Regions from separate parts of the Comamonas piscis genome, predicted to be linked through region 1. Evidence: predicted binding sites of a transcription regulator. Region 1 holds the regulator's gene; each other region holds the start of a gene.
The links. The regulator LexA, encoded in region 1, represses DNA repair genes until DNA is damaged. The targets are predictions, from matches to a motif close to ACTGTATNNNNATACAGT.
Positions count from the first base shown of each region.

Region 2: a site for LexA is predicted at 4,165-4,182, ahead of HS961_RS08725 (DNA topoisomerase IV subunit B). Genes of this name have one in related genera too.
Region 3: a site for LexA is predicted at 8,175-8,192, ahead of HS961_RS20385 (LexA family transcriptional regulator). Genes of this name have one in related genera too.

Region 1 covers NZ_CP058554.1:2,759,618-2,769,954, reverse strand. Annotated here, with positions in the region: gene HS961_RS12415 (MotA/TolQ/ExbB proton channel family protein) at 1-15, shown strand, start outside; gene HS961_RS12410 (ExbD/TolR family protein) at 35-451, shown strand; gene lpxK (tetraacyldisaccharide 4'-kinase) at 494-1,612, shown strand; gene HS961_RS12400 (Trm112 family protein) at 1,621-1,818, shown strand; gene HS961_RS12395 (hypothetical protein) at 2,008-2,574, shown strand; gene kdsB (3-deoxy-manno-octulosonate cytidylyltransferase) at 2,719-3,513, shown strand; gene adk (adenylate kinase) at 3,730-4,386, shown strand; gene HS961_RS12380 (asparaginase) at 4,494-5,513, opposite strand; gene lexA (transcriptional repressor LexA) at 5,628-6,344, shown strand; gene HS961_RS12370 (hypothetical protein) at 6,471-7,013, shown strand; gene HS961_RS12365 (FMN-dependent NADH-azoreductase) at 7,259-7,894, opposite strand; gene HS961_RS12360 (SDR family oxidoreductase) at 7,956-8,681, opposite strand; gene HS961_RS12355 (carboxymuconolactone decarboxylase family protein) at 8,715-9,152, opposite strand; gene HS961_RS12350 (PLP-dependent aminotransferase family protein) at 9,276-10,337, shown strand, end outside.
Region 2 covers NZ_CP058554.1:1,956,195-1,966,531, forward strand. Annotated here, with positions in the region: gene HS961_RS08700 (ATP-binding protein) at 1-1,261, opposite strand, end outside; gene HS961_RS08705 (hypothetical protein) at 1,394-1,651, opposite strand; gene HS961_RS08710 (class I SAM-dependent methyltransferase) at 1,917-2,462, opposite strand; gene HS961_RS08715 (hypothetical protein) at 2,485-2,649, opposite strand; gene HS961_RS08720 (MFS transporter) at 2,664-3,860, opposite strand; gene HS961_RS08725 (DNA topoisomerase IV subunit B) at 4,216-6,192, shown strand; gene parC (DNA topoisomerase IV subunit A) at 6,280-8,640, shown strand; gene HS961_RS08735 (LysR family transcriptional regulator) at 8,722-9,636, opposite strand; gene HS961_RS08740 (amidase) at 9,744-10,337, shown strand, end outside.
Region 3 covers NZ_CP058554.1:4,509,156-4,518,895, forward strand. Annotated here, with positions in the region: gene HS961_RS20305 (hypothetical protein) at 1-301, opposite strand, end outside; gene HS961_RS20310 (hypothetical protein) at 318-698, opposite strand; gene HS961_RS20315 (ASCH domain-containing protein) at 695-973, opposite strand; gene HS961_RS20320 (DUF7446 family protein) at 1,217-1,456, opposite strand; gene HS961_RS20325 (hypothetical protein) at 1,606-1,818, opposite strand; gene HS961_RS20330 (DNA cytosine methyltransferase) at 1,841-3,076, opposite strand; gene HS961_RS20335 (hypothetical protein) at 2,991-3,206, opposite strand; gene HS961_RS20340 (hypothetical protein) at 3,212-3,487, opposite strand; gene HS961_RS20345 (replication endonuclease) at 3,484-5,544, opposite strand; gene HS961_RS20350 (hypothetical protein) at 5,548-6,021, opposite strand; gene HS961_RS20355 (hypothetical protein) at 6,018-6,182, opposite strand; gene HS961_RS20360 (DUF7673 family protein) at 6,179-6,574, opposite strand; gene HS961_RS20365 (ogr/Delta-like zinc finger family protein) at 6,683-7,120, opposite strand; gene HS961_RS20370 (hypothetical protein) at 7,173-7,643, opposite strand; gene HS961_RS20375 (hypothetical protein) at 7,618-7,854, opposite strand; gene HS961_RS20380 (hypothetical protein) at 7,891-8,106, opposite strand; gene HS961_RS20385 (LexA family transcriptional regulator) at 8,212-8,970, shown strand; gene HS961_RS20390 (zinc ribbon domain-containing protein) at 8,997-9,536, shown strand; gene HS961_RS20395 (contractile injection system protein, VgrG/Pvc8 family) at 9,609-9,740, opposite strand, start outside.

The DNA.
Region 1 (10,337 bases):
CTGCGTCGCAGCTGATCGCCGGGCAGGAGCCAGCATGAACTTTCGCCCCCGCACCACCACCGAGCCCGAGATCAACCTGATCCCGTTTATCGATGTGCTGCTGGTGGTCCTCATCTTCCTGATGCTCTCGACCACCTACAGCAAATTCACCGAGCTGCAGCTGACCTTGCCTACGGCCAACGCCGAGCAATTGCGCGACCGGCCCAAGGAGATCATCGTCTCGGTCGCCTCCGATGGCCGCTATGCCGTTGGCAAGCAGGCACTGGAAGGCAAGACCGTTGCCGACATGGCCGAGGCGCTGCGCAGTGCCGCCACCGCTGGCAAGGACAGCGTCATCATCATCAGCGCCGATGCGCTGGCGCCGCACCAGTCGGTGGTCTCGGTCATGGAAGCCGCCCGCCGCGTCGGCCTGCAGCAAATCACCTTCGCCACCCAGACCGCTGCGCAGTAAACCCCAGGCCGCGTGCCTGGGCAGTGCTAGCATGCAGCCTGCATGACCGCATCCCCTTCCCCATCGCAGCCGCCGCCCGCTGCAACACGCCCCTGGTCGGCGCGCATCACCGCAGCCTGGCAGCACAGAGGGCCACTGGCGCTTGTGCTGCTGCCGCTGTCCTGGTCCTATGCCGCTTTGGGCGCCATGCGCCGCAGCCTGTATCGATTAGGCCTGTGCAAGTCCTACCGCGCACCCGTGCCGGTGGTGGTGGTCGGCAATGTGATCGCCGGCGGTGCCGGCAAAACCCCCGTCACCTTGCATCTGGTGCAGGCCTTGCAAGCCCAGGGCTGGCGGCCTGCCATCATCTCGCGCGGCTATGGGCGCGAGAACAGCAAAGAACCCCAAGCCCTTGCCGCCACGCCCCATAGCGATCCGCGTCTGGTGGGGGACGAACCCCTGCTGATGGCCCAGCGCAGCGGCGTGCCCGTATATGTGGCCGCCCGGCGCGCGACTGCGGCCCAGGCAGTGTTGCAGGCCCATCCTGACGTGGATGTGTTGGTCTGCGATGATGGCCTGCAGCACCTGGCGCTGGCCCGCGATGTGGAAATTGCCGTCTTCAACGCCCAAGGCATTGGCAATGGCTGGCAGTTGCCCGCCGGCCCGCTGAGGGAGCCCTGGCCAAAACGGCTGGACATGGTGCTGTATGCCGGCCAGCCGCCCCAACACCTGGCCGCAACGGGAGCGGCCACTTGGCCACTGCAGCGCAGCCTAGCCCCCTATGCCGTGGGGCAGGATGGACGCCGCCATGCACTGGCCGACCTGCGCGACCGACCGGTGCATGCACTGGCCGCTATTGCGTACCCGCAAGAATTTTTTGCGATGCTGCAAGCCCAAGGCCTGCAGTTGTTGCGCAGCGATGCGCTGCCCGACCATGCGCCGCTGGACGATCCGCAGTGGCTGGCCAGCTTGGGGATTGCTGCAAGCAGCGGACCTACAATAGCCGCTGCGGATGCCCCCGTGCTGCTGTGCACCGAAAAGGATGCGCACAAGCTCTGGCGCATTGCCCCGCAGGCCCTGGCCGTCCCCTTGGAGGTGGCGATTGACCCCGCTTTTGGGGCGCATGTCCATACATTGCTGCGCCAACGCCAGGCCGCCCTCTCCCTTATCAAGAAAGACTGATTGCCGCTATGGACCCGAAACTGCTCGAACTGCTGGTATGCCCCGTCACCAAAGGCCCCCTGCGCTATGACCGTGAACGCCAAGAGCTGGTTTCGCGCAGTGCCCGCCTAGCCTACCCCGTGCGTGACGGCATGCCGATCATGCTGGAAGGCGAGGCACGGACGCTCAGCGATGAGGAAATTGAAGCTTTGTCTGCGGCAGATTAAAAATCTGCGCCAAGACGGGGCGCAGCGCACCAACAGGGTGCGTCCGCACAGGCAAACCCCAATAGCAGCTTTGTAAAAAACAGACACAATTTGCTGAAAATTTAGGCATTTACCCTGCGCGACATGGTCTTGACACATGTCCTCAGGGCAAGCCTGTTGGATTGCATCCATCCCTTTCAGCAAATTGCCATGCATACCCTCATTCTCAAGAAAACCGACAAAGGCATGGAGGCGCTGCGCGCCCGAGACCCCGCTCTGCCCCACCGCATGCGCCCTGCTTTCATCATGTTTGATGGCCAGAAAAGCATTGAGCAGGTGATGGCGCTGTCAACGTCTGCGGGCGGCCAGCTGCAGGTGCTGGAAGACATCAAGCAACTGCTGCAACAAGGTCTGCTGGAGTTGCTGCGCAGCGGCGATGCCAGCCAGCTCGCCGCCAGCACCAACGAACTCATCGACAGCCTGGCAATACCTGCACCGACCGCCCCACCAGCGGCCGCTGTAGCCGCACCTGCCACCATCAGCGATCCCGGCGAGCGCTATATCAAAGCCTATGCCGCCGCCAGCCAGCTGGTCAGCGGGCTGGGGCTCAAGGGCTTTCGCCTGCAGTTGCAACTGGAAAAAGCGCAGGGCTACGACGGCCTCGTGGCGGTGTTACCCAAGCTGCGCGAGGTGATCGACGCCAAGAAACTGCGCCCCATCGAGGCCATCTTGTTTGGACCCCACGAGGCCAGCACCCCGGTCAAACCAGCCCCCTGATCCCTCAGCCCGATAGCGCAGTCCATGGCGGTCAACTGCCCGCGCGGACGGCCTGTGTCTGTATGCCTTGGGCTCTGCCCGCCCGCCAAACCGCCTGGGCTGGCTACAATTCCCGCCGGGCCCACTCTCATTTATTAGCACACCATGGCATCCGCTCCCGCGCCGTTCACCGTCCTGATTCCTTCGCGCATGGCCTCATCGCGCCTGCCCAACAAGCCCCTGGTTGATATTGCCGGCCTGCCTATGGTGGTGCGCGTGGCCAAGCGCGCGCAAGAAAGCGCAGCCCAGCGGGTGGTGGTGGCCGCCGATGATGAGCGCATCGTCGAGGCCTGCAAAAAGCATGGCGTGCAAGCGCTGATGACCTCGGCCAATCACCCCAGCGGCAGCGATCGCTTGGCCGAAGCCTGCAGCTTGCTGCAGTTGGGTGGCGATGACATCGTGGTCAACGTGCAAGGCGACGAACCCTTGATTGCGCCGGCATTGATCGATGCAGTTGCCGCGCTGCTGAGCGAACGCCCCGAGGCCAGCATGGGCACCGTCGCCCACCCGATTGCGGATCTGGAATCCCTGCTCAGCCCCAATGTGGTCAAGGTGGTGCTCGATGCCAAAGGCATGGCCAGCTATTTCAGCCGTGCGCCCATCCCCTGGGGGCGTGACTTTGTCAATGTCACCTGGTGGAAGAACCCAGGCACCACCGGCACGCCTGGTTTTGCGCCACTCCACCACATGGGCATCTACAGCTACCGCGCCCAGTTTTTGCATACCTTCCCGACCCTCAGCCAGGCCCCTACCGAGCAGATAGAGATGCTGGAGCAGCTGCGCGCGCTGTGGCACGGCCACCGCATTGCAGTGCATGTAACCCGGCAAATTCCGGGCTCGGGCGTGGACACCCCCGAAGACCTGGTGCGTGTGCGACAGCTGCTCGGCGCGACCATGTAGGCTGCTGCAGATGGCCCTCCACCCACTCGATACGCTGCAAGCGCTCCGTAAGCTAAAAGGCGCAGGATGCCCGATTGCGCCCCCGAGACAGCGCATTGCCTTGCAGTCGGCTGACCCTCCCCCGATGCGTGATATGCTCAAGCCCAGTTTTTTGTGTAGAAGCGGGCTTTGATGCCCGCTTTTGCCGTGCAAGTTTTTTATTCTCCAAGGACCGCCATGAAATTAATTCTTTTGGGAGCACCCGGCGCCGGCAAAGGTACACAAGCTGCCTTCATCTGCCAAAAATACGGTATCCCCCAGATTTCCACCGGCGACATGCTGCGTGCTGCCGTCAAGGCTGGCACCCCGCTGGGCCTGCAGGCCAAGGCCGTGATGGATGCCGGCCAGCTGGTCAGCGACGACCTGATCATCAATCTGGTCAAGGAACGCATTGCCCAGTCCGACTGCGCCAACGGTTTCCTGTTTGACGGCTTCCCGCGCACGATTCCTCAGGCCGACGCGATGAAGGCCGCAGGCGTCAAGCTCGACTATGTGCTGGAGATCGATGTGCCGTTTGACGCCATCATCGAGCGCATGAGCGGCCGCCGCAGCCACCCCGCCTCTGGCCGTACCTACCACACCAAGTTCAACCCGCCCAAGACCGAAGGCCTGGACGATGAGACCGGCGAGCCGCTGGTGCAGCGCGAGGACGACAAGGAAGAAACCGTCAAGAAGCGCCTGGACGTCTACAGCAACCAGACCCGCCCCTTGGTCGACTACTACAGCAGCTGGGCCGAACAAGACCCCGCCGCCGCCCCCAAGTACCGCGCCATCAGCGGCATGGGCTCGGTCGATGAGATCACCCAGCGCGCCATGGCCGCCCTGCAGGCCTGATCGCACAACGCGCTAGCTGCACAGCCACTGTCTTATGGACAGTGGCTTTTTTCATGGCGAAGGCGTTGCAGCACGAGTGCAGCGCATAGCGGCAGCAGTGGGCAAGGTCAGACCGCCGTTTGCGCCTGCGCCAAGACCAGCTGCAGGCTCACCCGGGTTTTGCAGGGCGTCAGCGCCACCGCCAAGTCTGCGGCCAGGTGTTGCGGCCCAGGCAGCACGGCATCACTGATCACTCCCTCGCTGCAGCGGCTGCTGCGCCATACCGCCACCCCTTGTTGGCGCGCCCGGTCTGCCGCGCACAGCAGCACTTCGTGTACCGTGCCATTGCCGGTAGTGGCCAGCACCAGGCCTTCCAGGCCTTGGGCCAGCAAGGCATCCACCAAACCGGGCCGTATCCCCGCATGGCTGGTGACAATCTCCACCCAGGGCCAGGCCTGTTGCACTGGATCTGGCAGCACCGCCAGCCATTCGCTGCCGGTATAGCTGCCCGCTGCGACGACGCAGCCAGGGGCGTAGCCATGGCGCAGCTGCACCGCACTGCCGTCCACCCAGCCCACAGGCCCCTGCTCGCCCGATGAAAAGGCCAGCAAGCGGTGCGGATGCACCTTTTGCAGCCAGCGCGCACTGTGCAGCTCGCCGCTGCCGGTCACAGCCACCACCTCGCGCAGCAGCGGTTGGCCTTCGGCATCCAAGGCGGCAGCAGCAGCGACGGCATCCTTGAGGTTCTGCGGCCCATCGGGCATCAGCGCATTGGCCGGGCGCATGGCACAGGTCAGCACCACCGGCTTGGGCAAGCGCCCCAATACGCAGTGCAAAAACCAGGCCGTGTCTTCCAGGGTATCGGTACCGTGGGTGATAACAACACCACGCACCCCGTCATCGCGCATCGCCGCATCGCAGGCCTTGAGCAGTGCATGCCAGACGGTGTCGCTCATATCCTTGCTATCAATTTGCGCTATCTGTATCGCATCCAGCGGGCCTGCAGCGGCCTTCTCTATACCGCTCACTCCCGCTAACAGTGACGCAATCGACAGCGCAGCCGCGCGGTACTGGCCGGGTTTCTCGGCGTCATCGGCCATGCCGGCAATGGTGCCACCGGTGCCAATGATCAAAATTTTTGGCTGCAAGGCTTGCCTCCTGCAAAAAACTGGTTAAAAATACAGGTACTGGATTGATATACAGGTGTTGGAACGCGCAATAGCTTTGCTAGTGCCCAGCGCCGCAGATCACACGGAGATCTTATGCGAGACCATCCCAAACTCACCGCACGCCAACAAGAAATTCTGGACCTGATCCAGACCGCCATTTCGCGCACCGGCGCCCCGCCAACCCGTGCCGAAATCGCCAGCAAGCTGGGCTTCAAATCCGCCAATTCGGCAGAAGACCACCTCAAGGCGCTGGCCCGCAAAGGCGTGATTGAGCTGGTCAGCGGCACCTCCCGGGGTATCCGCCTGCAAAGCGATACCGTGCGCTCTATCAATGCCGCACGTGGCACTCGCTTTTCGTCGCCGCTGGCGGGCGTATCCAACGCCACCGCGGGCGTGGGCCGTGTGGTGCAAGAGCTGGCCCAGCTGGCCTTGCCGCTGATTGGCCGCGTTTCCGCTGGCTCGCCCATCCTGGCGCAAGAGCATGTGGACCAAACCTACACCGTCGAAGGCGGCCTGTTCCAGCAGCAGCCCGATTACCTGCTCAAGGTGCGCGGCATGTCGATGCGCGACATCGGCATCATCGATGGCGACCTGCTCGCCGTCAAAGCCACCCGCGAGGCCCGCAATGGCCAGATCATCGTCGCCCGCCTGGGTGATGACGTCACCGTCAAGCGCCTGCAGCGCACCAAGGATGGCATCGAGCTGCTGGCCGAAAACCCGGATTACCTGCCGATCATCGTGCAGCCCGGCGAGCCCTTCGAGATCGAAGGCATCGCCGTCGGCCTGATCCGCAACACGATGCTGAACTAGGCCCAGCGCCTTACCCCTCTCTGCGCAACCCCAGGTAGCGGGCGTTGTGGGCACCCGGCCCACAGCCCTGGGGATGCGCTCGCCCTAGCGCAATCCTGCTGTTACCCGTACACCAAGGACTTTCCTATGCTCGTAGCAGATGCATTGCGCGCGCTTGCGCCTTTTTCCCTCGTCGCCGGCCTGCCCTGGTTCCAGTCCATCCAACGCGCCATTGTGCGCGGCCGCCGGCGCCAGCCCGGCCATGGCGCCGCCAATGACGGTCAGCATGCTGCCCAGGTGCACTGCTTTGTCGCTGCATCCTCCATTGCTGCACAGCGTGGTGCCGCGCAGCAGCTGAGTTTGCTTGATGACCCCAGCGCTCAGCCAGGCGTGGACAGCCCTGCCGATGAGGCCCCCGCACAACGCCCCATCGACCGCATTCGCCTGCCGCGCAAACCAGCAGCGCGCCGCCGCCTCTCTGCCGGCATCCAGTCTCCCGCACGCCCTTTTCTGTCGGTACAGCGCTGCAGCGCCCAGGCCGCCAACGATGCCCCTATCAAAATGTACTGGGCCCAGCCGGCCAGCCTGCACCGCCAAAAGGGCATGCGCTGGGCCATGTCGGGCAGCATGGCCGACATCTGTGCCGAGCTGGAACGCCTGGAGCGGCTGGAACACCTGCACGCGGTGTAAGCCGGAGCCAAGCCCAGGCTGGTGCGTTGTGGCCAGCCTGCTGGTCGCTGCATGGCTGCCGTCGATGGCTTCAGGAATGCGGACTGCAGGATCGGCATGCTGCGGCAAGGCAAGCGCTGAACGCATCGGTCGATACCGGGACGCTGGGCAGGTGCCAACCTGGCGCCTTCAGTGCTCAGCCGTTAACCACAGTTCGCTGACACCCATCCGCTATTGCCGTTGGCTTTTTCTTATGTGTCTGTCGCTCAACGCACTACTGCAGCCGCTTCCTGCGCCTGCCGCTTGAACGGCGCCAATTGCTCGCGCAGTGCGTCTCGGGCGCTGCCCACTGCAGATGCCACCGCGTCCGGCCCAAACACCAGGCCTTGCAGCAACACAAAATGCACATTGCGGATGCCGATGGAGGCCAGCGCATAGCGCAAATAAGGCGTCAAAAAGTCCTCCTGACGCGCCTTTGGCCCTGCATGGAAGCCTCCGGAACTCACCAGCACCAAGGTGGGCCGGTCCTTCATCAGACCTATCTTGCCTTCGGGCGTGGCTGCAAAGCTGCGGTGGATGCGGATTACCTGATCCAGCCAGAGCTTGAGCGTGGCCGGCACCGCAAAGTTGTGCATGGGCGTCACGATCAGCAGCAGATCGCTGTCTTCCAGTTCCTTAATCAGCGTTTCCGACCAGGCCAGCGCCGGAGCATCAGCGCCCGCGTTTGAGGTGATGGCCAGCGCATAGTCGCGGCCGATAGGCGGTATGGGTGTCGCCACCAGATCACGTTCCAGCAGCGGCTGCTGCGCAAGGCCCAGCTCCGCCAGCATGTCGGTCGCCAGTTGGTAGCCATGGCTGGCTTGGCCGTGTGGGCCACAGTTCAAGAGCAAGGTACGGGTCATCGTTCGTCCAATCGTTTGAGTAGTGAGGCCAAAAAGGCTAGTTCAGCCAAGTTCGGCGGTATCAAGCTGCCCTGGATTTGCCGACCCAGGCGGCCAACGTCGTCCACCCCAGGCGTGCTGGCCCCACCGGGACCAGGCAGTCATCGTCCAGCAGCGCACCCCGGTAAGGCACATCGGCATCGCTCAGCACCGTGAGCGGATCGCCTCGCAAGCGCAGGTACTGCTGCACCCAGTCGGCCATCGCCATCTTCTGCGGGCCGGCCACGTCCATGCAGCCCTGTAAAGGCCGCGCCAGCGCGGCGTCGGCCACCAGCATCGCCAAGTCCTCGGCCGCCATCGGCTGCACCTGGGCCACGGGCATCGCCAGCTCGGCAGCGGCTGTGCCGTTGTGTGCCAGCTGCGCCAGGCTTTCGTACAAGAGTGCCGCACGCAGCACCGTATAAGGCGTGCGGCCTGCCTGGATCAGCTGTTCTCGCAACGCGATAGCCTGGTAGTAGCTGCTGCCTTGCAAGCGCTGCACACCCAACGCAGACAGCGCAATGTGGTGTGCCACAGCGGCAGCGGCGATGGCGGCATTCAACTGCCGGCATGCACGCGCCCAGTCCTCCAGCGCATCAACCGTGTCGATCACAGGAGGCTCGCGCACATCAATCAACACTTCAACGCCATGCAGCGCAGCCGGCTGCCTGGGGTCCGCATCCGCGACCACTGGGTAACCCAGCTGCCGCAGATTGCTGACCACCTTCTCGCCCAGCGGCTTGCAGCCGCCCAGAACCAGGACTTTCATAGGCCGCCTTGCGCCGTGCCGGGAGCTAGCTTCTTAAACGGGCATCTTGCGGAAGGCAATCGCAAAGCGGTTCCAGCTGTTGATCGAGGTGATCACGGCCGTCAGCTCCATCAGCTCGGCATCGGTGAAGTGGGGGCGCACAGCTTCCCAGACAGCATCGGGAACATGGTCGTGCGAGACAAGGGTCAGTGCCTCGGTCCACTCCAGCGCGGCACGCTCACGGTCGCTGAAGAAGGGGGTCTCGCGCCAAGCGGCCACAGTCGCCAGGCGGCGGCTGGATTCGCCGGCTTTCACAGCGTCAGTCACATGCATGTCAAGGCAAAAGGCACAGCCATTGATCTGCGAGGCGCGCAGGCGCACCAGTTCCTTGAGCAAAATGTCCAGGCTGCCTTTGGCAATCTGATTTTCCACGCCCAGCAGTACTTTCATGATGGCGGGGTCAGCGGTGTAGAAGTCGAGTCGGGTTTGCATATCAAGCTCCATCCAAGGTTGCGCCGGTGAATTCCGTTGCTGTTAGCGAGTATGCGTTTGTCTTGGCCAAGCCAAAAGAGCCAAGAAATGCAAAAATGACTAGGCCAAGATTGGAATGCCATGATGCCCGACCCCGCCCGCGCCCACATCGATCCCGTACAAGCCTTGCAATTGCAGGTAGACCGCAGCCTGCAGCTGCCCATGTACCTGCAGATCTGCCAGCGCTTCAAGACCGCCATTGCACAAGGCCATCTGCGTGCGGGCGACCGGGTGCCTGCGGCACGGGCATTGGCGACCGCGCTGAACCTGTCCCGGGGCACCGTCGATCTGGCCTACCGCATCCTGGCCGATGAAGGCTATTTCCAGGTACGCGGGGCGGCGGGCACGGTCATCTCCCCGAGCCTGCCCCAAGCCGCTAAAGCCTCTGCGCCACAAGCCATCGCTCAGCCACCGGCCGCCGATATCGTGGACCACGACGGCTTGCAGCCGCGCCCGCTGCAGCTGGGGCTGCCGGCGATCGATGCCTTTCCGCGCAAGGTCTGGAATCGGCTGGTCACCCACCGCCTGCGCAGCAGCGAGCCCTACCGTCTGGCCTACCCCAACCCGCAGGGCGACGAAGAGTTGCGCCAACGCATAGCGGCCTATCTGGCGGTGTCGCGCGGCGTCACCTGCGTGCCCGAGCAGGTGTTTATCACCACCGGCCTGCGCAACACCTTGGAGCTGAGCCTGCGCAGCCTCGCCAGCCCCGGCGATGCCTTCTGGTTTGAGGACCCGGGTTACATCCTGGCGCGTCCCTTTTTGCAGAATGCGGCCGTGCAAATCGTGCCGGTGCCGGTGGATGCGCAAGGTCTGCAGGTCGATATGGGCCGGCAGCTGAGCCCTTACGCAAAATTTGCCATGGTGACTCCCTCGCACCAAAGCCCGCTGGGCGTCACCTTGTCGCTGGAGCGGCGCATGGCGCTGCTGGACTGGGCCCGCGAGGCCGGCAGCTGGATCATCGAGGATGACTACGACAGCGAGTTCCGCTACCAAGGCCGGCCCCTGCCCGCCCTCAAAAGCCTGGACCGGCAGGACCGCGTGATCTACGCCGGCACCTTCAGCAAGGTGATGTTTCCTGGTCTGCGCCTGGCCTATACCGTTGTGCCACTGGAGGTGGTGCCACGCTTTCAGGCCGTCAGCTCCAAC
Region 2 (10,337 bases), 800 kb from region 1:
TGGCGCTGATGCTGACCCGGCCGGGCGCATCGGTGTAGCGCAGGCTGTTTTCCAGAATATTGCTCAGCACCTGGTGCAACTGCTGGGCGTTGCCCTGCACCCAGGCAGGCGGCAGCGCGGCGAGCAGCCCATGCGCTGTAGGCAAGCTGATGCCGGCCTGGCTGAAGCGGATCTGTACGGCTTCCACCGCCTCTATGGTCAGCACCCGCATGTCCAGTGCGTGCGCGGCGGCGGGCAAATGGGCGGTCAGTTGCAGCGCAGGCGCCGCTTCGGGTGCGTGCACCACCAGGGCCGTCGGGATGGTGGCGCGCATGTCGCCCACCAACTGCGTCAGTCGCAGAATCTGGCGGTGCAGGCGGGCGGCGGTTTGTGCGTCAAAGTGGCGGATGCCATCTTGTACCGCCTCGATCTCGGCCCGCACTGCTGCCAGGGGCGTCCGCAGTTCATGGGCCACCTGGGTCAGCCATTCATGCTGCTGCGCTTGGGCCTGCGAGAGCTGCTCGGCCATATGGTTGTAGCGGTCGGCCAGTTGGCCCAGCTCATCATGGCCGGCAATCGCAATACGGTAGTCGAGCTGGCCGCTGGCAAAGGCCTTGGCGCCCTGGCTCAGCGCCTCAATGGGCCGGATCCAGCGCCGGCTCAGCCACCAGGACAGCGCGCCGGCCAGCAGCAGGCCTAGCAGGCCGGTGATGGCCAGAAACACCAGATGCTCCTTCAAGAACGCATTGTCGATCTGGTTCTTCAGGTCTTCGGGCTGGTTTAGGGTCAGGGTGCCAATCAGCATGTGCTGGCTGTCAAACAGCGGGTTGGTGGCGCTGCCGGCGGTGGGCGCGACACCGGCGATCAGCTTGCCTTGGTTGTCGAGCAGACCCAGGCGCTGGGACAGAGGATGGCGTTCGATGGGGCGCAGCTGCTGGGTCAGCATGGGGCCGATCGTGGCGCGGCGTGGCGCCTCGGTCTCTGCCGGGGGCGAGACGGGCACGGCTGCCTGGCTGCCAAAGCGGGTCAGCGCATTCCAACGTTCCGGGTTCAGGGATGACCAATGCGGGTCCTTGGCATACTCGCGCCGCAGTTGGCTTTCCAGGTATTCCAGACGTCCCAGCTCGATCTGCGCGACATAGCCGCCCAGACCGCGCTGCAGGCTCCAGTAAGAGAAACCGGTAAAGCACAGCAGCAAACCCAGTAGCAGCAGCACCATGGCCAGCAGCACCCGGGTTTGCAAGCGGGTGAAACGAAACAGCTGAAGGCGGGAGGTGGTCACAGAGGGCTGGGGCGCAATGGAGGGGTTGGGTACATGGCAAAACGGGCAGGCTCAATGCCTGCCCGGCTATTCTCTTACACAGTGCGTGGGTGTGTAAAAGTGTTGCTTGATCGGGGCGCGGTCAAAGTGCCGTCAAGGCCCGATGGTGGCGCCGCGCTGGGCGACCAGTTGCTTGCCCAGCACGCGGCAGGTAGCCTTGGCCTTCTTGCCGTCGTCCAGCGTCAGTTGCACGCTATCGCCTGCCTTCTTGCCTTGGCAGGCCTCAATGGCCTGCTTGGAGGGCGCCGGCTTGGCGGGAGTGGCGGCGTAGGCCTGGGCGGTGGCGATCCAGAGCGCAGCAGTCACGGCGGTGCTGCACAGCAGACGGTGGCGAAGTGTTGGAGAACTCATGGCATTCCTTGTGTAAAAAGAGGCTCTGCGGCCAGGCCGCGATCTGGTGTGGGACAGATAGAAGCGGGTGAAACAGAGAAACTGGAGTGTGTTTACGCCTCTCCGCAGAGCCCATGACTGAACTATAGAAGCCAAATGTGGAGGAACTTGGGTTGGCTTTGTGGCAGGTGTGACGAAGCGAAAACCGCATGCGTATTGGGTCTGCGCGGGTTTTTGCGCCTCTTCAGGCCGCAAACTTATGCAAAGTGGTTGCGGTGGCTACGTTTCAGGGCTGCAAGGCCGATGGCCTGGAGTCGTCCGGCAGCGGACGTCGTGCCGCCACACGCTGGACGACCCGATCCGGAGCCTGCAGCAGACCTTCTTCATAGGCAATGACCGACCAGCCGGCACAGACTTGCAGCAGCTCGCCTGGTTGCAGCAAAAAGTCGGGCCGTGAAGGTTTGCCATAGGCTGCATTGCCCAGCGCAAAGGTCTCATACAGCAGCAAGCCGCCGGGCGCCACACTGCCTAGTATTTGCGGCCACAGCGGACGCCAGAGGTAGTTGGTGACGACCACCGCATCAAACACCCGGCCTTCCAGCGGCCAGGGCCCGTTTTCGATATCGGCCAGCAGCCATTCGCCTGCGCCTTCCGCTTGGAGGGTTTGCAAGGCCGCATTGTCACGGTCTACGCCGGTGACATGCAGGCCCTGGGCCTGCAGGTAGCGGGCATGCCGACCGGAGCCGCAGGCCAGGTCGAGCACCTTGCCGCCAGTGGGAATCAGCGGGGAAAAGCGGGAAATCCAGGGAGAAGGCGAGGCGCTGGGAGACATGACGTGGCAGAGGCTAAAGGGGCTAGAAGCAAGCCCAGACATGGTCGGCCATCTGCACCATAAAAGCAGGCTGGGTGTAGAGCATGAACACCAGGCCCAGCAGCACCAGCACCAGCAGCCACAGGGCAGCACGCTGCCAGCCGCGCAGTGGCGCAGGGCTGGTGGGCGGTGGGGGAGAGTGTTGCATTAAACGGTCCGTCTTCAAGCGGCCAGCGGCAGGCGCTGCACCGGCTCTTCTTTCACTGGCAGGTTGACCAGGCCGGCAAACACGCCCAGCCCAATGGCCACATACCAGACGACATCATAGCTGCCGGTATGGTCATAGAGGTAGCCGCCCAGCCAGATGCCCAGGAAGCTGCCGATCTGGTGGCTGAAGAACACAAAGCCGCTGAGCATGGACAGATGCTGCACGCCAAAGATCTGCGCAATCGCGCCATTGGTGAGCGGCACGGTGGAGAGCCACAAAAAGCCCATCACCGCGGCAAATACATAGACTGACCAGGGCGACAGGGGCACCAGCAGAAACACCACAATCGCAATGGCACGGATAAAGTAAATGCCCGACAGCAGGTAGCGCTTGGCCATGCGCTGGCCCAAGGTGCCGGCCAGGTAGGTGCCAAAGATATTGAACAGGCCAATCAGCGCCAGCGAGTAGCTGGCCACATGGGGCGGCAGGCCAAAATCCTTGAGGTAGCTGGGCATGTGCACGCCGATGAACATGACCTGGAAACCGCAGACAAAATAGCCGGCCGTCAGCAGCAAAAAACTGGGGTTGCGGAAGGCCTCGGCCACCGCCTGGGCAATGGTCTGTTGCTGGCCGCCGGCCGCACTGCGCTTCAATGCATGGAAGTTAGGCTCGCGTAACGCAAAGGCCAGCGGCACGATGGTGAGCACCAGCACCGCACAGACCAGCAGTGCGTTCTGCCAGCCCAGGCTGGCAATCAGCTGGCCCTCCACCGGCACCATGAAGAACTGGCCAAAGGAGCCCGCAGCCGCGGCCACCCCCATCGCCCAAGACCGTTTCTCGGCCGGCAACTGGCGCCCGATCACGCCATAGATCACCGCATAGGTGGTGCCCGTTTGCGCCATGCCAATCAGCAGGCCAGCGGTGAGCGTAAAGATGAGGGTGTTGGGTGCCCAGGCCATGCCGGCCAGCCCGAGTGCATACAGCAGTGCGCCAAAAACCAGCACCTTGCTGGCGCCAAAGCGGTCGGCCAGCATGCCGGTAAAGATGCCAATCAAGCCCCAGCTGAGGTTTTGCACCGCCAGTGCCAACGCAAAGGACTCGCGGGTCCACCCCATTTCCTGCGTGATGGGCTGCAGCCAGAGGCCAAAACCGTGGCGGATGCCCATGGACAGGGTGACCACCGCGCCGCCGCACAGCAGGACGCGGGCCATTGACAATCGTTGTGCGTTGTTTTGCATAGTCAGGGGGTGTGTCTCGTTATCCCGAAATTGTTACTTGAATGCAGGAAACCGGCTGTCGCCCGCATATTTCCCAGCGCGCGGCCAAGCCCATTGCAAGGTTTAGAACCGCTAACACAAGCCTTGAGACGTCGTTGCCTAGCCGGCCGCCTCAAGCCTTGCCGTACGCCTGTACTGTCTGCGGCTTGATGCCTCGCCTCAACCGCAAACCTTCGGTTTGCTGGGTCGTTTTAGCGGCTCTTAGTGCAGGAGCGTCGCAAAACGTCAACAACTTCCACCTGTTTATCTATACAGCTATCTACAATGGCAGCCGCTAGAATGGAAAGTTATGGCAAGCAAAAACACGTCTACCAGTGAATACGCAGAGAGCTCGATACGGGTTCTCAAGGGGCTTGAGCCGGTCAAGCAGCGCCCGGGCATGTACACCCGTACCGATAACCCGTTGCACATCATCCAGGAGGTGATCGACAACGCGGCCGATGAAGCGCTGGCCGGTTTTGGCAAGAAGATCCGCGTCTACCTGCACACCGATGGCTCCATCAGTGTGGAGGACGATGGCCGGGGCATTCCGTTTGGCATGCACCCCGAAGAGCATGCACCCGTGGTGGAGCTGGTCTTTACCCGCCTGCATGCGGGCGGCAAGTTCGACAAGGGCCAGGGCGGCGCTTACAGCTTCTCTGGCGGCCTGCATGGCGTGGGTGTGTCCGTCACCAATGCCTTGTCCACGCGCATGGAAGTGACCGTACACCGCGATGGCTCAGTCGCCAGCATGGCCTTTGCCGGCGGCGATGTGGTCGAGCCGCTGCAGGTGCGGCCCATGGTCAGCGGCGACCGCAAGCAGGGCACGACGGTGCGCGTCTGGCCCGATGCCAAGTATTTTGAATCCAGCCACCTGCCGATGGGCGAGCTGGTACACCTGCTGCGCAGCAAAGCGGTGCTGATGCCGGGCGTGAGCGTGCAGCTGACGCAGGACAAGAACCGCGAGACGCAGACCTGGCAGTACAAAGGCGGCCTCAAGGACTACTTGTTGCAGACCTTGCCGGTCGATCCGGTCATCCCGGTGTTTGAAGGCGAGGGCTTTGCCGGCCGCAACGACGACCATTTTGCCGAGGGCGAGGGCGCATCCTGGTGCGTGGCCTTTACCGACGAAGGCCAGCCGGTGCGCGAGAGCTATGTCAACCTGATCCCCACCACCGCAGGCGGCACGCATGAAAGCGGCCTGCGCGACGGCCTGTTCCAGGCGGTCAAAAGCTTTATCGAGCTGCATTCGCTGCTGCCCAAGGGTGTCAAGCTGATGCCCGAGGACGTGTTTGCCCGCGCCAGCTATGTGCTGTCGGCCAAGGTGCTCGATCCCCAGTTCCAGGGCCAGATCAAGGAGCGGCTGAACTCGCGCGATGCGGTGCGCCTGGTCTCGGGCATGGTGCGGCCTGCGCTGGAGCTGTGGCTGAACCAGAACGTCGAATACGGCAAAAAGCTCGCCGAGATCGCCATCAAGGCGGCGCAAACGCGCCAACGCGCTGGCCAGAAGGTGGAGAAGCGCAAGGGCAGTGGTGTGGCCGTGTTGCCCGGCAAGCTGACCGACTGCGAAAGCAAGGACCTGGCCTATAACGAGGTGTTTCTGGTCGAGGGTGACTCGGCCGGCGGCAGCGCCAAGATGGGCCGCGACAAGGAAACCCAGGCCATCCTGCCCTTGCGCGGCAAGGTACTCAACACCTGGGAGGTGGACCGCGACCGCCTGTTTGCCAATACCGAAATCCACGACATCTCGGTGGCCATTGGCGTGGACCCGCATGGCCCCGATGACGAGGTCGACCTGAGCGGCCTGCGCTACGGCAAGATCTGCATCTTGAGCGATGCGGACGTGGACGGCTCGCACATCCAGGTGCTGCTGCTGACCTTGTTCTTCAAGCACTTCCCGCAGCTGATCGACAAGGGCCATGTCTGCGTGGCGCGGCCGCCGCTGTTCCGGGTGGATATTCCTGCCCGGGGCAAAAAGCCGGCGGCCAAGGTCTATGCGCTGGACGAGGCCGAGATGCATGCGATTTTCGACAAGGCCGCCAAGGATGGCGTGCCGCGCGAGAAGTGCCAGATCAGCCGCTTCAAAGGCCTGGGCGAGATGAATGCCGAGCAGCTCTGGGAAACCACGCTGAACCCGGACACCCGCCGCCTGCTGCCCGTGCGCCTGAGCCAAACCGATGTGCTGCAAACCCGCGAGGTGATGACCCAGTTGATGGGCAAGGGCGAGGCCGCGGCCCGCCGCGACCTGATGGAACTGCACGGCCACGAAGTCGAAATTGATATTTGATGTCCTGCTGCCCACGCCGCTGAGTAAACCAACAAACCCAACACAGCCGCGCGCAGCCGTGCAACAAGCGAAGAAAGCTGAACCAATATGAGTGAAGAAAACGGTCTGGACCTGCTGTCCAACCCGGTGCCCGACGATGGCGAAAGCCTGGACCTGGGCAACTATGCGCAGCGCGCCTATCTGGAATATGCGCTGTCGGTGGTCAAGGGCCGGGCGCTGCCCGATGTCTGCGATGGCTTAAAGCCCGTGCAGCGCCGCATCCTGTTTGCGATGGAGCGCATGGGCCTGAGCTACAGCGGCCCCAACCGGGGCACGGCGGCCAAGCCGGTCAAAAGCGCCCGCGTGGTGGGCGATGTGCTGGGCCGCTTCCACCCGCATGGCGACCAATCGGCCTATGACGCGTTGGTGCGCATGGCCCAGGATTTTGCCCAGCGCTACCCGCTGATCGACGGCCAGGGCAACTTTGGCAGCCGCGATGGCGATGGCGCTGCAGCCATGCGTTATACCGAAGCGCGCCTGTCCAAGATCACCAGCCTGCTGCTCGACGAGATCGACATGGGCACGGTGGACTTTGTGCCCAACTACGATGGCTCCACCCAGGAGCCCAGCCAGCTGCCCGCGCGCCTGCCGTTCTCGCTGCTCAATGGCGCCAGCGGCATTGCAGTGGGCTTGGCCACCGAGATCCCCAGCCACAACCTGCGCGAAGTGGCCGATGCCTGCGTGGCGCTGATCAAGAAGCCGGCGATGACCGACTTTGACCTGCAGGAGATCATCCCCGGCCCGGACTTTCCCGGTGGCGGCCAGATCATCAGCAGCAGCAAGGACATTGCCGACGCCTACCGCACGGGACGCGGCTCCATCAAGGTGCGCGCGCGCTGGACGATTGAAGAGCTGGCCCGTGGCCAGTGGCAGCTGGTCGTCAACGAGCTGCCGCCCGGTGTGTCCTCGCAAAAGGTGCTCGAAGAGATTGAGGACCTGACCAACCCCAAGATCAAGACCGGCAAGAAGACCTTGACCCAGGAGCAAAGCCAGCTCAAGGCCACCGTGCTGTCCTTGCTGGATGTCGTGCGCGATGAGTCAAGCAAGGATGCCGCCGTGCGCCTGGTGTTCGAGCCCAAGACCGGCAAGACGCCGCAGTCCGAGCTGATCACCTGCCTGCTGGCGCACACCAGCCTGGAGAGCTCTTCGTCGGTCAACCTGACGATGATTGGCATTGACGGCAAGCCGACGCAGAAATCGCTGCGCCTGATGCTGGAAGAGTGGATCCAGTTCCGCCAGATCACCATCACCCGCCGCTCGCAGCACCGGCTGGACAAGGTCAAGGACCGCATCCATATTCTGGAAGGTCGGCAGACCATTCTGCTCAATATCGACGAGGTGATCGCCATCATCCGCGCCAGCGACGAGCCCAAGGCCGCGCTGATGGCACGCTTTGACCTGAGCGAGCGCCAGGCCGACGATATTTTGGAAATCCGCCTGCGCCAGCTGGCCCGCCTGGAAGCGATCAAGATCGAACAAGAGCTGACGGAGCTGCGCGCCGAGCAGGGCAAGCTGGAAGACATTCTGGCCAACCCCGCCTCGCTCAAGCGCCTGATGGTCAAGGAGATCGAAGCCGATGCCAAGCAGTTTGCCGATGCGCGCCGCACCCTGATCCAGGAAGAGAAAAAGGCCGTTGCCGAAGTCAAGGTGGTCGATGAGCCGGTCACCGTCGTGGTGTCGGAAAAAGGCTGGGTGCGGGCACGCACCGGCCACGGCCATGCGGCCGACAGCTTCAGCTTTAAATCGGGCGACAGCCTGTATGGCACCTTTGAGTGCCGCACTGTCGACCAGATGCTGGTCTTTGGCAGCAATGGCCGCGTGTACTCGGTCGCCGTGGCCAGCCTGCCGGGTGGCCGGGGCGATGGCCAGCCGGTGACCACCTTGATGGAGCTGGAAGCCGGCACCCAGATCCAGTACTACTTTGCTGGCCCGCTGAGCGCCCGCTTGCTGTTGGCCAGCAGTGCCGGTTATGGCTTCACTGCCTTGGTGGAGAACATGGTCTCGCGCCAAAAGGGCGGCAAGGCCTTTGTCAGCCTCGACGATGGCGACACGCTATGCCCGCCATCGCATATCTCGGGCAGCAGCGGCAGCCTGCCGCTGGCCGATGCCAGCCATGTGGCCTGCGCCTCGGCGGGAGGCCGCATCTTGACTTTCGATATCGCCGAGCTGAACCACATGGCCAAGGGTGGCAAGGGCCTCAAGCTGATTGACCTCGAAGACAAGGACCGCCTGGCCGGCGTCGCCGTCTACACGCGCAGCATCCGCATCGAAGGCATTGGGCGCGGTGGCAAGGCGCGTGAGGAAACGCTGGAGATCCGCAGCCTGAACAATGCCAAGGCCGGGCGCGCCAAAAAGGGCAAGCTCGCCGATCTGGGCTTTAAGCCCAACGCCGTGTTACGCGTCGAATAAAACGCGGCGCCATTCACACGCACAAGCCCTGCCCGTCATTGCCCGGCAGGGCTTTTTCATGCCCCGTCGTTGCAGCGCCAATCAGCGCTGCGCCGGCAACAGCGCCCGCAGGTGGTCGACAAAGGCGCGCACGCCCCGGGGCAGGTTGCGGCCGGTCAGCGTTTGCAATTCGATCGAGCGCGCATGCATGCCCCGCTCGCGGAGCGGAACGGTGTGCAGCAGGCCCCGGCGCACATACTCGCGCACGGTGACCTCGCCACCCAGGGTGAGCCCACCGCCATGCAGCACAAAGCGCACCAGCGCATCAAACTGGCCGCTCTCCAACACGGGCTCAAACACCAGGCCACGCTGGCCGCTGGCAATGTCAAACAGCTGGCGCGCGGTATTGCCGTCGTCCAGTAAGGCCAGCGGGTAGGGATGCATCTGCGCCAGGCTCACGCTGGCAAAGCGGGCCAGCGGATGGCCGGGCGGCATGATCAGGATCACGGGCGAGTTCTGGCGGTGCTGCACATCGATATCCGGCACGGCAGCGCGGCTGTAGGTGAGGCCCACATCGGCCTCGCCATTGCGCACTGCCTGCGTCACCTGCGCGGGCGAGGCAGAGACCAGCTGGAACTGCATGCCCGGGTGCTGCTCCCGGAACGTGGCCATCGCCAGCGGCAAAAACTCAAACGCAAAGCCGGCCGAGGCGCAGACCCGCACCTGGCCCCGGCGCAGGCCTTGCAGCGCCTCGATATCGGCGACCACGCGCTCGGCATCCAGCGCATGGCGCTTGGCATGGGTGGCGAGCAGCTCCCCGGCAGCGCTGGCCACCATGCCGCGCGGGCGGCGCTCAAACAGCGGCACCTGCAGTACCTCCTCCAGCGATGCAATCTGGCGGCTGACCGCCGAGGCCGAGACATTGAGGCGCAGTGCGGCCTCGCTCACCGAGCCGCTGCGCACGACCTCCAGAAAATAGCGCATGGCGGTGTCCTGGAGGTGTTGCGAGGGTGTCATGGTGTGCTTTGCAAAAAACGCAACGATAACCGCAAAAAATTGTGATTGTCGAAATGGGCTGCATTGCCTATGCTGGATTTTTCTGACATCAAAGAGACATACATCCCATGCCATCCCAGCCCGTTCCTGCCGACCACAGCATCGTCGAGATGAGCGCCGTGGCGCTGTCCGCCGCCATCCAGCAGCGCGCGCTGTCCTGCACCGAGGTACTGCAGGCCTTCTGGGGCCAGATCGACCGGCTCAACCCGCAGGTGAATGCCCTCGTCGCGCCCATGCCGCGCGAGCCGCTGCTGGCCCAGGCCGCGCAGCTGGATGCCGAGCTGGCCCAGGGCAAGAGCCGGGGCCCGCTGCACGGCTTTCCGCAGGCGCCCAAAGATATCTCTCCTGCCGCCGGCATGGTCACCACCAAGGGCTCGCCTATTTTCAAAGGCCAGGTCAGCAGCAGCGATGCGGTGGTGTTTGAGCGCATGCGCGCCGGTGGTGCGCTGTTTGTGGCGCGCAGCAATTCGCCCGAGTTTGGCCTGGGTGGCCACACCTACAACCCCGTCTACGGCACCACCCGCAATGCCTTTGACCAAAGCCGCTCGGCCGGCGGCAGCAGCGGCGGTGCGGCGGTAGCGGTGGCCCTGCGCATGCTGCCGGTAGCAGATGGCTCGGACATGATGGGCTCGCTGCGCACGCCAGCTGCCTTCAACAATGTC
Region 3 (9,740 bases), 1.7 Mb from region 1:
CATCCCAGCGGTGCCCGTCCACCGCCATGCCCACCACGGTGGCTAGCGCCTGGTGCAGGCCGGGCCGGTTGTTACCGGCCACCGGGATGGCTCGCGCAATCTCTGCGCCCATTCCAAGCAGGTACGCGAGGCGGGCCAGCAGCTCAGGCTGTGCCGTCTGGTGGTCGGTCATCATGCAGTGCAGGCCCAGGTTGACCACATCGGCCTGCATGCTCTGGCGCACCATCAAGGCCTCGATGGGCGATGCCTTGCGGTAGATGCCGTTTTTCGTGGACCGGCTGTGGGTCGGCAGTCGTTGCATGTGCCTGGTTGAAGATTTAGCCATTGGTGGCTCCTTTGTCTGGGCATGGAACTACTGACAGCATGGCGTCCAGCATCCGCTGCGGTAGGCCGTCAACACCGTTGGCTCGGTGCAGCACCTTAACGGCGGCTTCGTGCATTGCTTCTGTCACAACCACCACTGGCGCAGCCTGCCGCGCTGATAGCTGGGCCTCTCTCTGCCGAAGCTCCTCCTCTTTTTGATCAAAGTGCTGCACGTATTCAGAGAGTTTGCCGTGGTACTCCTTGGCTAGGCCATCGATGTACACGAGCTCTTGAATGACTGCTCTCACGGAATCAGCTGCTTTGGGGTTGCCTTCGCGCTCAAGTAGAGCAACAACCTCCCGAGCACTGCGAATTGCTTCTTTCTTGTCGATCATGTTGCCCTCACATCGATGGCGTAAACCTGCACTGGCTCGGTGCCAAAGTGCGGGTGGGTGATGGTTTTGATGGTGTATCCACGCCATGGGCGCACCAGGCGCCGGGCGTGATCGTCGCGGGCGGGGTAGCCCAGCGTCAGGATGATCTGGGCATAGTCGCGGCCCTCCAGGCGCTTGGCCCAGTGGGTTGTGCACAGCCGGAACTCCTCGGGCTTGGTGCCGTCGCGTATGGCCTCGAAGTATTCGCGCTTGAGCGGCAGGTGCAGGGTGGTCATGGTGCTCCTATCGTTGCCGTCCACGGCGCTGTTGTTCATCCTTCCACTGCGCGCGCCGGCGTTCGCTAGACCAAGCGTTCTGCGGTCGGTTCAAATCATGGCCACGGATGTCTCTGTCCTTTATGGATGGCAGTTGCTGTTTGGGCTCGGCTTCGCCTCGTTCCACATGCATGCCCGCTTGGGATAGGGCCAGCACTGCAAGGGCCGAAATGCGGCCGCTTCCGATAATTGCTATTCGTCTGGTCATGGTGCTTCCTTGGGGGCGGGCTCGGCCTGGGCTGCCTCTTGAACAGTGACGATCCAGCGTTTGCCGCCGCCCTCAATGTCGAAAGTTCCGCCATGGAATTCGGCTTTCCCGATCACTGCGCCAAGCACATCGCTGGTTACATCGCGCTTTTCACCGGTAAATGCAACGCCTGCTTTGTCGATCCGGCCTAGGAAAATTCGGCCCGTAAGTGGGCTGCATGCGATTCGTTGGGTCATTTGCTGTCCTTCTGTGGTTGGGCCTGGGCGGGCTGGACCTCCCTCTGCTGGGCGCGCTGGGCAAGGTGGGTCAGCTGCCAGGGCGCGGGAAGGATGGGATCTGGTTTCATGTTTTTCTCAAAAAATTTGAAGGAGGCGATCAGCTTTGGTCAGTCTTTGCGCTCTACGGACAGAACCGCTTTGCCGGTCAGCCATCGAGCCTTTTCTGCGGCGTCATCGCTGCTTGCCGCTTTCAGGTGGATAGGCTCAACCAGCTTTCTGCCTTCTTCGCCCTCCAAGTCCCAGGTGCTGGCCGTGACTGGATAGACAAATGCGCGATAGCTGCGCATGGCCTGGATGTTGGTTGCTTGGGTAATGGTCATAGTTGTGGTCTTTCGGTGGTGGTCAGATCAGGTCTTGCGTGGCTTCGATGAAGGTTTGCGCGGCTTGCGCGTTGATGGCATTTCCGTAGGCGCGCAGGCGTCCCACTCGGGCGGCAGCCCCATGAGCCAGCGGGAATGTGCCGGGTTCAACTGGCCGCCACTTTCCATCCCGGCACAGGAGCCAATCAGCAGCTCGCCAGAGGCCGTTAACCGGGCCGGGCCCTGCGCTTCCTTGCATTGCTGGGCCAGGGAGCTGCCCGTCATTCCCTCGGTGATCCCCGTTCCCGATCTGGTCGAGTCCGAGGCGCTCGGGGTTGTCCACCCCGCCAGCATTGCGAAGTCGTTCAGATTCGAGCCGTGGCGCGTCTCGCCCATCGCTCGCTTGGCTTGGCCGCCCCCCGTGCTGTCGCTGGTCTGCGGTGTCGGCCAGCCCGCCAGATTGGCCGCATGGTTCAACGTGATGTTTTTGGTCGTTGCCTCGATCGAGGGACAACGCAGCCCGTCCGTGCTTGTGGCTGTTGGCCAACCGGACAGCAGCACCTGATGACAAAGCTGCACCTGCCCCGGTCCCAGGCGGTTGCCCAATTTCGAGTCCACGGTGTTGGGGGTACGCCAGCCCGCCAGCAGCACCACCGGCACCCAGACGCCGCCCAGCTCCACGCACTGCAAGCCAGTAGGTTCGGTCGCGGATGTGCGGGGCACCGACGCCCGCAGACGGGAACGCAACCGCCCCGAAGGCATACGCCAGGGCTTCCATGTCAGTGTGTACAAGGTCGAGCCAAGGGTCTGCGTCCTTGCTTGCAACCTGCTCTCCAAGGATTGCTGCAGGGCGGCGCTCGCTGATGAGGTGGTGGAAGGCTGGCCACAAGTGCCGCTCGTCATCAAACGCAGAGCCTTGGCCTGCCTGGCTGAAAGGTTGGCACGGACAGGAACCAGTCCAAACAGATCGGTCATCTGGCCAGCCTGCGGCGCGCAAGGCATAGGACCAAACACCAACGCCTGCGAAGAAGTGGCATTGGGTGTAAGGCCTGAGGTCATCGGGGTGAACATCTTCAATACTCCTTTCGTCTACATCACCTGGGGCGATGTGGCCCGCAGCAATGAGGTTGCGCAGCGTCTGCGCGGCAAACTTGTCGATTTCGTTGTAGTAGGCGGGCTTGATCGGCATGGACTCAGCCCACCAGCCGCAGTTGGTTCGGGTTCTCATCTGGAATTGGCTCCGCTTTGGGCTTGCGGCGGCGCTTGGCCTTGGCGGCATCGGCGGCCAGGCGCTCGCGCTCGGCGGCAAAGACTGCGGCCAGGTGGCTGGCGTCGTGGCCGGTGCCCACATAGGCGCCAGGCTTGCGCTGGTAGGTGTGGGTGCGGGGCTCGGTGCGTTTTGCGTTCATGGCACTTACTCCTTTGGTTGCTGGGTGGTGGTGGAAAAATCGGCGCGCATTAAGCGCGGGTGGGTCAGGCCAGCGATCAGCCCAAGAAGGAAGCGATCGCCCATATCTGCAAATTCCAGGATCTCGCGCTTCATTGCCTGGCGGGCCTCGGGGCCGTCCTGCATGTCGTCGCACACGCGGCGGCCTGCATCCAGTGCCTGCTGCAGCAGCGGGCTGATTTCGCGTACGCGGCGGCCCGGCTGGGGGGCGGTGGCGTTGATCTGGGCGGGGGTTTTGGTCATAGCCATGCGCCTTCCTCAAACTCGACGGCCTCGATTGCGGCCTGTAAGCTGCCCAACTCCTGCAATCTGGTGGTCAGCAACTCGGTGTTTTGGGTCGCATCTAGGCGGGCCGTACAGTTATTGAAACGAGTCCAAGCGGCAGGCAGAGCCTGCCGGGACGCGGTTGCACCTACGCCCTGCGCTTGGCCTTCTTCATGCTCAAAATTCGGGCCGTCCACTGCAGCACCTGCAGCAGATTCGGCGGTTTGAATAAAGGGCTTCCATGCAATGCGGCGGCTCACTAGGTAGCGCCCGCACATGCGCCCGCGCTGTGGCGTCAAGCCAATCAGTCGCCCGCATTTCAGTTCTTCCCCGTATTTGTTGGCGGCGCCCTCTTCCACATGGCGGCGAACGGGGGCCAGGTGCCAGTCGGTGCGCTTGCGTGCATGGCCGCCCATGGCCTCCATAAACTCGCACCAGTTGGCCTTGATCTCGCCATTGCGATGGCAGGCGCGAAACGCCTGCACGGTTTGGCTGTCGCCCTCACGGTCAAACAGCTCCAGCTGGTCATGCGTCACCCGGCGCAGCTCACGCCACACCGTCACCGATGGCATGCCGATGGTTTGGAATTGGCGAATGCCCCAAGTAGCGGCCCAGGCATCCACACGCAAATGGCCGTTGACGATTTCCGGCTTGGCCTTCTTTGCTGGTGTGGCGCCGTCGATAGCCGTGGCTTGCCCTGCCTCGCCCTCAAGCGCGGGGGCCGTCATCCGCATTTCGATCAGCTCACCGTCCACCAAGTCGTAATGCTCAGCCAGGGCATGGTGGCCCACGGACTTGGATATGTACTTGGCCACGTAACCAGCAGCACCACCCGACACCATCCGTTTGATGTTGACGCGGTTCTGCTTGGCGCCGGGTTCATCGCCGCCATCACTGAGCCAGTAGTGCCGAATGGTTTCTTCCAGCTGCTCGGCTTGGGCTTCCGTCTCCACCCAAAACAAGGCGTGCCAGTGTGGGGTGCCGTCGTGGTGGGGTTCGGCCACGCGTAGGCCGTAGGGGCGCACATTCTGGCGGTTCAGGCTGGCCCGGGTTTTGGTCCATTTGTCACGCAACCACAGCTGCGCATCGCGCGGTGTCGCGCCCCTGTAGTTCTTATTGCGCACCGGCTTGCCCCCGCCCACCGTGATGGGATGAAAGCGGCTTGGCGCTGTCAGGGTGACAAACAAGCCCACATGCGCCCGTTGATCTGCATATTCTTCGGCGCCCCGGATACGGGTCATCAGCTCGCCACCACGCACCAGCGGATTGCTGGTGCCCAGGGCTGCCAGTTCGCCCAGGTTGTAGACCTGGCCCGCTTCGTTAGTGAACAAGGTTTGCTGCAGGGTGGCGGCGTTGCGTGCCACCTGCTGGCGGCGGCGTGTCATGCCTGCATTGCTGACGTATTTGCCTTCCCGCAAATGCACCTGGCCCATGCTGATAAAGCCAGCCTCCACCACGCGGGCAACGTGACTGCGCAGGCGGCGGCGCCACCACTTGGGGTCTTTGGCCCGCTTAATGGCTGGCTCACCTTTGATGGGCTGTTCTTCGGTGATACCGATCACGCGCGCGATCTTGCGCACCATGTCCACGCGGGCATGCAGCGGCACACCGGCTACAGCGGCCCAGGCGTCCAGCTCTTCCACATCAAAAACCAGCTTATTGGCCCAGTCGCGGATCTCTTCGTCGCTCAGGTTGAACCGCAGCGCGGCGCCAAACTTGTCTTCGAAGTCGGCCATGGCTTGCATGCGATCCCAGGCGCGGAAGCTCTCGGGTGCTTGCTCCAGTTCCCACTTGTCATAAGCCACCGTGCCGCGCTTGATGTAGCGCGCCGATTTATCGCCCTGGCGCTTGGGGTCGTTCTGCGGGGTCAGCTCCACATAGGCATAGCGCGTGCGCAAGGCCTCCTGCCACTCCACGGGCGCAGATTCCACGATCCGTTCCAAATGGGCGTCAGCCAGTGCGTGGGTTGGGCGGTTTTGCAACCACTCATGCACGCTATTGCGCTTGGGCTCTTGGCGGGGGATGGGGCTGACCATGGTTTAGACCTTGGCGGCCAGGGCCGACAGCGGCAGCACATAGCGTTTGAACAAGCGCACCACACGTTTGATGGCTTCGCGCTCGGTATCCGGCATTTCTTGCCAGGCGCGGCTGGCCAGGCTGTGCAGCTCGGGCTTGCTCTTGGCCCGCACACCAGCTACGCGCAGCAGGCATTCGCGCATTTCAATGGGCAGACTGCGCCATTCGGCATCGGCTGCATCGCGGTACAGCCCGCCGCTGGCCTTTTTTGCAAACTCATCGCGCAGGCCATCGAGCATGGCCTTGGCTTCCTCGACAGTGACCCCTTGATTCTTGAGCGGTGGCACTATGGGTGCAGGGCGCGAAGGCTTTCGCGTAGCAATCTCAAAGTCAGGCGCCAGGCATTGCAGCTGCGGCACATCGCGCACAGGCAGCTTGCGCAGGCCATAGGGCAATGCGGCTGCCACTGCGTTGGCTTCAGCCTTGTCTTGCTTCATGCTCGGGCCAGCCCTTTAACTGCAAAGCCGCCTACCTGCACGCCAACTTGCTCGGCGATATCGCAGGCCGCATCCCAAGCCGATTGCATGCAGCTGGCCAGAATGTGGTGGGTGTGCCCCGTGCCGCTGGCAGCGCGGTAGTGCATCGCGTACATGCTCATGCTGCACCGCCCATCTGCAGCTCCCCGATGCGCTCCACTGGCTGCAGCCACTCCTTTTTGCAGCGGCCCTTCATCTTCCACAGGTGTGCCAGGTGCTCAAATCGGGCACCGAAGTCGTTGCGGCCATACAGCAGATCAAGCAACGCATGCACTTCCATTACCGGGCGGCGATCCATATCCAGCAGCGCCATAGCCATACCGAAGTGACGCTGATCAAGCAGGCGCAGATCGGTCAGGTCAAATGGGAAGCGGGGGCCGTTGTACAGGCCCAGCAAAATGCCTGCAGCCACGCGCGCACCGCTGTGGCAATGGCCGCTGGCCAGGTTGAAGAAATGCACCAATGCGGCATGCTGTTCCTCTTGCGTGTATTCGATTTGCGTTACTTCGGTCATCGTCTTACCTCCGGTTTTTGGGCAAAAAAATCCCCTGCCAGGCCCGCAGGCCTTGCAAAAATTGACTGGTTTGGGTGTTGGGGTGGCCGCTATTGAGCGGCTCGGGCGCTAGCTGCTAGCGCCTGCCGGCTTGTCGCCTGCAAACAGGTCGCCCGTGATGGGCTGAGTGAACTGGGCGGCGTGGGCCGCCTCACCCGCATGGTCGAGTACCACGCGCATCAGGTCGCGGCGCACATGGGTGGACAGCGGCAGATTGACGGTGGGGTCAGGCGTGGCGCTGGGGCTCAGCGTGCGCACAATCTCGGTGGTGGCCACAAAGGTGTGGCCGCATTCCACGTTGGTGCATTGATAGATGGTTTCGCGCATCGTGGCGCTGACCGGCTTGCTGGTGCGAATCTCGCAGGTTGCCTTGCAGTGGGGGCACTCCATGCGGGTGCCTTCCATGCGCAGGCGTCGGCCCGTGTGGTTGCCGCGCGGCTTACGCAACTCGGCCTGTTTCAACACCGCCTTGTGCAGCGCCTTTTGTTTTGCTGTGATGTGCATCATGGTGTGCCTCTGTGCCGTCGATATAGCCACTTTTGAGCCGCTCAAGAGCCGCTCACTGCTTGGCAAAGAACTGCACCTGGCCACGCTGCTGCTTGTACAGCTGCAGGCCCAGCAGGTAGACAAAGCGCAGGAACGGCGCTGCATGCTCCAGGCCCAGGCTGTTGGCCATATCCATGGCCTTCTGCTGCTCGGATGGGAACAGACGCAGGCCCGCCAGCACGTTGGGGTACTTGGCCCCCTCGCCCTCCGGCTTGGCATCCACGCCACTGCCGAAGTAATACTGCAACTGATCCTGTTGGTCTTGCAGCTGCTGCCAGCCCATCAAAAACACGGTGCGCAGGAAGAATCCGCGCCTCCAGCATTTGGCACCAGCCAGGGCGTCGGCCTCCTGCATTTCTTTGTCGAACAGCCGCATGCTGGCCATCTTTTTGTCTGGCTGCTCTGCCTTGGCCACCAGGGCGCCCGGATTGCTGCCGCGCGCCAATTTGGTCAGGCGCTCACGTTGGTTTATTGCTGTTGTCATCTGCGCTCCCGGCTAGTGCCGTTGTGTTGTTGGTTGCCAGCTGCGGCCCGGGCCGCTTGCCTGTCATGGCTGCCACCATGCTGTCTAACTGCCTGCGGTTGAGCTGCTCTATAGCCGCTTCAATGCTTGGCAGCTGCATCGCCTGGCGGTACAGCTCCAGCTTTGCCAGCTGGTCTTTGCTGTAGCCGATCTGCTCGATGGAAAGCTGCATGGGTCATTGCCGCTTGTGTTGTGCGGGTGCCGCCAATTAGCAGGCGGCGCCGGCGCTGTGTTGGTGCGGAACGTCGCCCAGGCCCAATGCCTTCAGCTCGTTATCCACCCGGCGCATCGTCATGTCGTAGACCAGCGTTGCCGGTTCGGTTTTGAGGCGCGAGGCCATCACCTCCAACATGGCCCAGTCCTCTGGGCGGAATCGCACGGTCTTCTTGGCCGTGCGTGCGTGATCCGGGTTCTTGTATGCCATTTGCCAAGCCTCCCCGCCTACGGCGGTGTCGTGTACCATCCCCAGAAGGGACGTAATTTGGTGTTACGGCTGGATATTACTACGGTTTTTCAGAGAAGCCAATAGATGACTACGAAAAGAGATAGTAAAAGTCTCGATTTAGATAGCTTAACTCTCGAAACGGGGAGGCGCCTCAAAGAGGAAAGGCTACGCCTTGGCTTGAAAGCAACGGATTTCGAGAATCATGGGGGCTGGCCCGCAAGCACTGTCTACGGCTGGGAGTCGGGCAAGTCCTCTCCAAAATCAGAGTTCTATGCGACCACTGCCTCGCTCGGCTTCGATATTCCGTACATCATCACCGGTAAGAGGTCGCAAAACCTCTCCGCACCGGTGATGGATGTGCTTGCACCGCGCCGCGCAGGGCTCACAGGGCCTGCCCCGAAGCCAGCCCATTCCGAGGACACGCTCTATATCCCACTGCTTAGTGCAACCGGCAGCATGGGGCCAGGCACCGAAGCACTGGCCGCCGATGTCGTCATGGGTGATGTCCCTATTTCCCTTATCTGGGTGCAGATGAACCTGCCGCGCAGCCGGCCCGAGGCGTTGCGCCTGGTGCATGCGTATGGCGACAGCATGCGCGGCACTCTGGAAAGCGGTGACTTTGCCCTAGTGGATACTGATATTCACTCGGTCGATATTGATGGGGTGTATGTGCTGGAAGCGCACCAGCGCCTGTTCATCAAACGCGTGCGGCAGCGCATGGATGGAAGATATGAGATCAGCAGCGACAACCCAGCAATCAAGCAGACCGACATTCTGAACGGCGGTCACGAGGTGCGGATCTGCGGCATGGTTGTGTACGGGTGGAACGGTCGCCGTTTTTAAAATCAGAAAAGCTTAAAGGGGAATCCATGGCAATCGTCTTTTGCAGGGAGTGCAAAAAGGAAGTATCAGACGCAGCAGCAACTTGCCCACACTGCGGCATCGCTGAACCAGGCAAAGGCGCAAAGCCTAAGCCTACCGCTAAAGACACCATCGTTGGTTTAGTGGTGGTGTGCGCGGTGGTCGGCGGCCTTGTGTTCGCATGCACCGATAGCAAAGAAGAAAAGGCTGCGGCTGCAGCAAAGGTTGAAGCTGATGCGGCTGCGTGCAAGAAGGATTTACAGTGCATCGGAGACAAAGCCAGCATGGTGGCCGCGCGCCCGTGCGCAGCTGCGATTGAGCGCTTGGCCAGAGGTGAGGTTACCTGGACTGATGGGACGCTAGGCACCAAGTTTCCTAACTTCCGGTGGCTGAATGACAGTAAAGCACAGGTCACCCTCATGGGCGACAAGGTGCAATTTGTGAATGGCTTTGGAGCCAAGATCAACATGAAATACTTTTGCCAAGTCGATATGTCTGGCAGCACCCCTATCGTGCTGAATGTGAACGCAGCAGAAGGTCGGTGGTAAAGAGCCGCAAAAACCAAAGCCACTCAAGAGTGGCTTTTTTTGTGTCCTGCAACCTTTGAGGCGCTTCAACCCTCATTCATCATCGTCGTCATCCGCGTCGTCTGTTTTCGTCGGCGCGTCATCCTCCCCGTTCCGCTCCATCTCCAGCTTCGTCGTAAATCCCCCGTCCCCGGTCAGCTCGCTGGTCACCGTTTTGATAAGCCA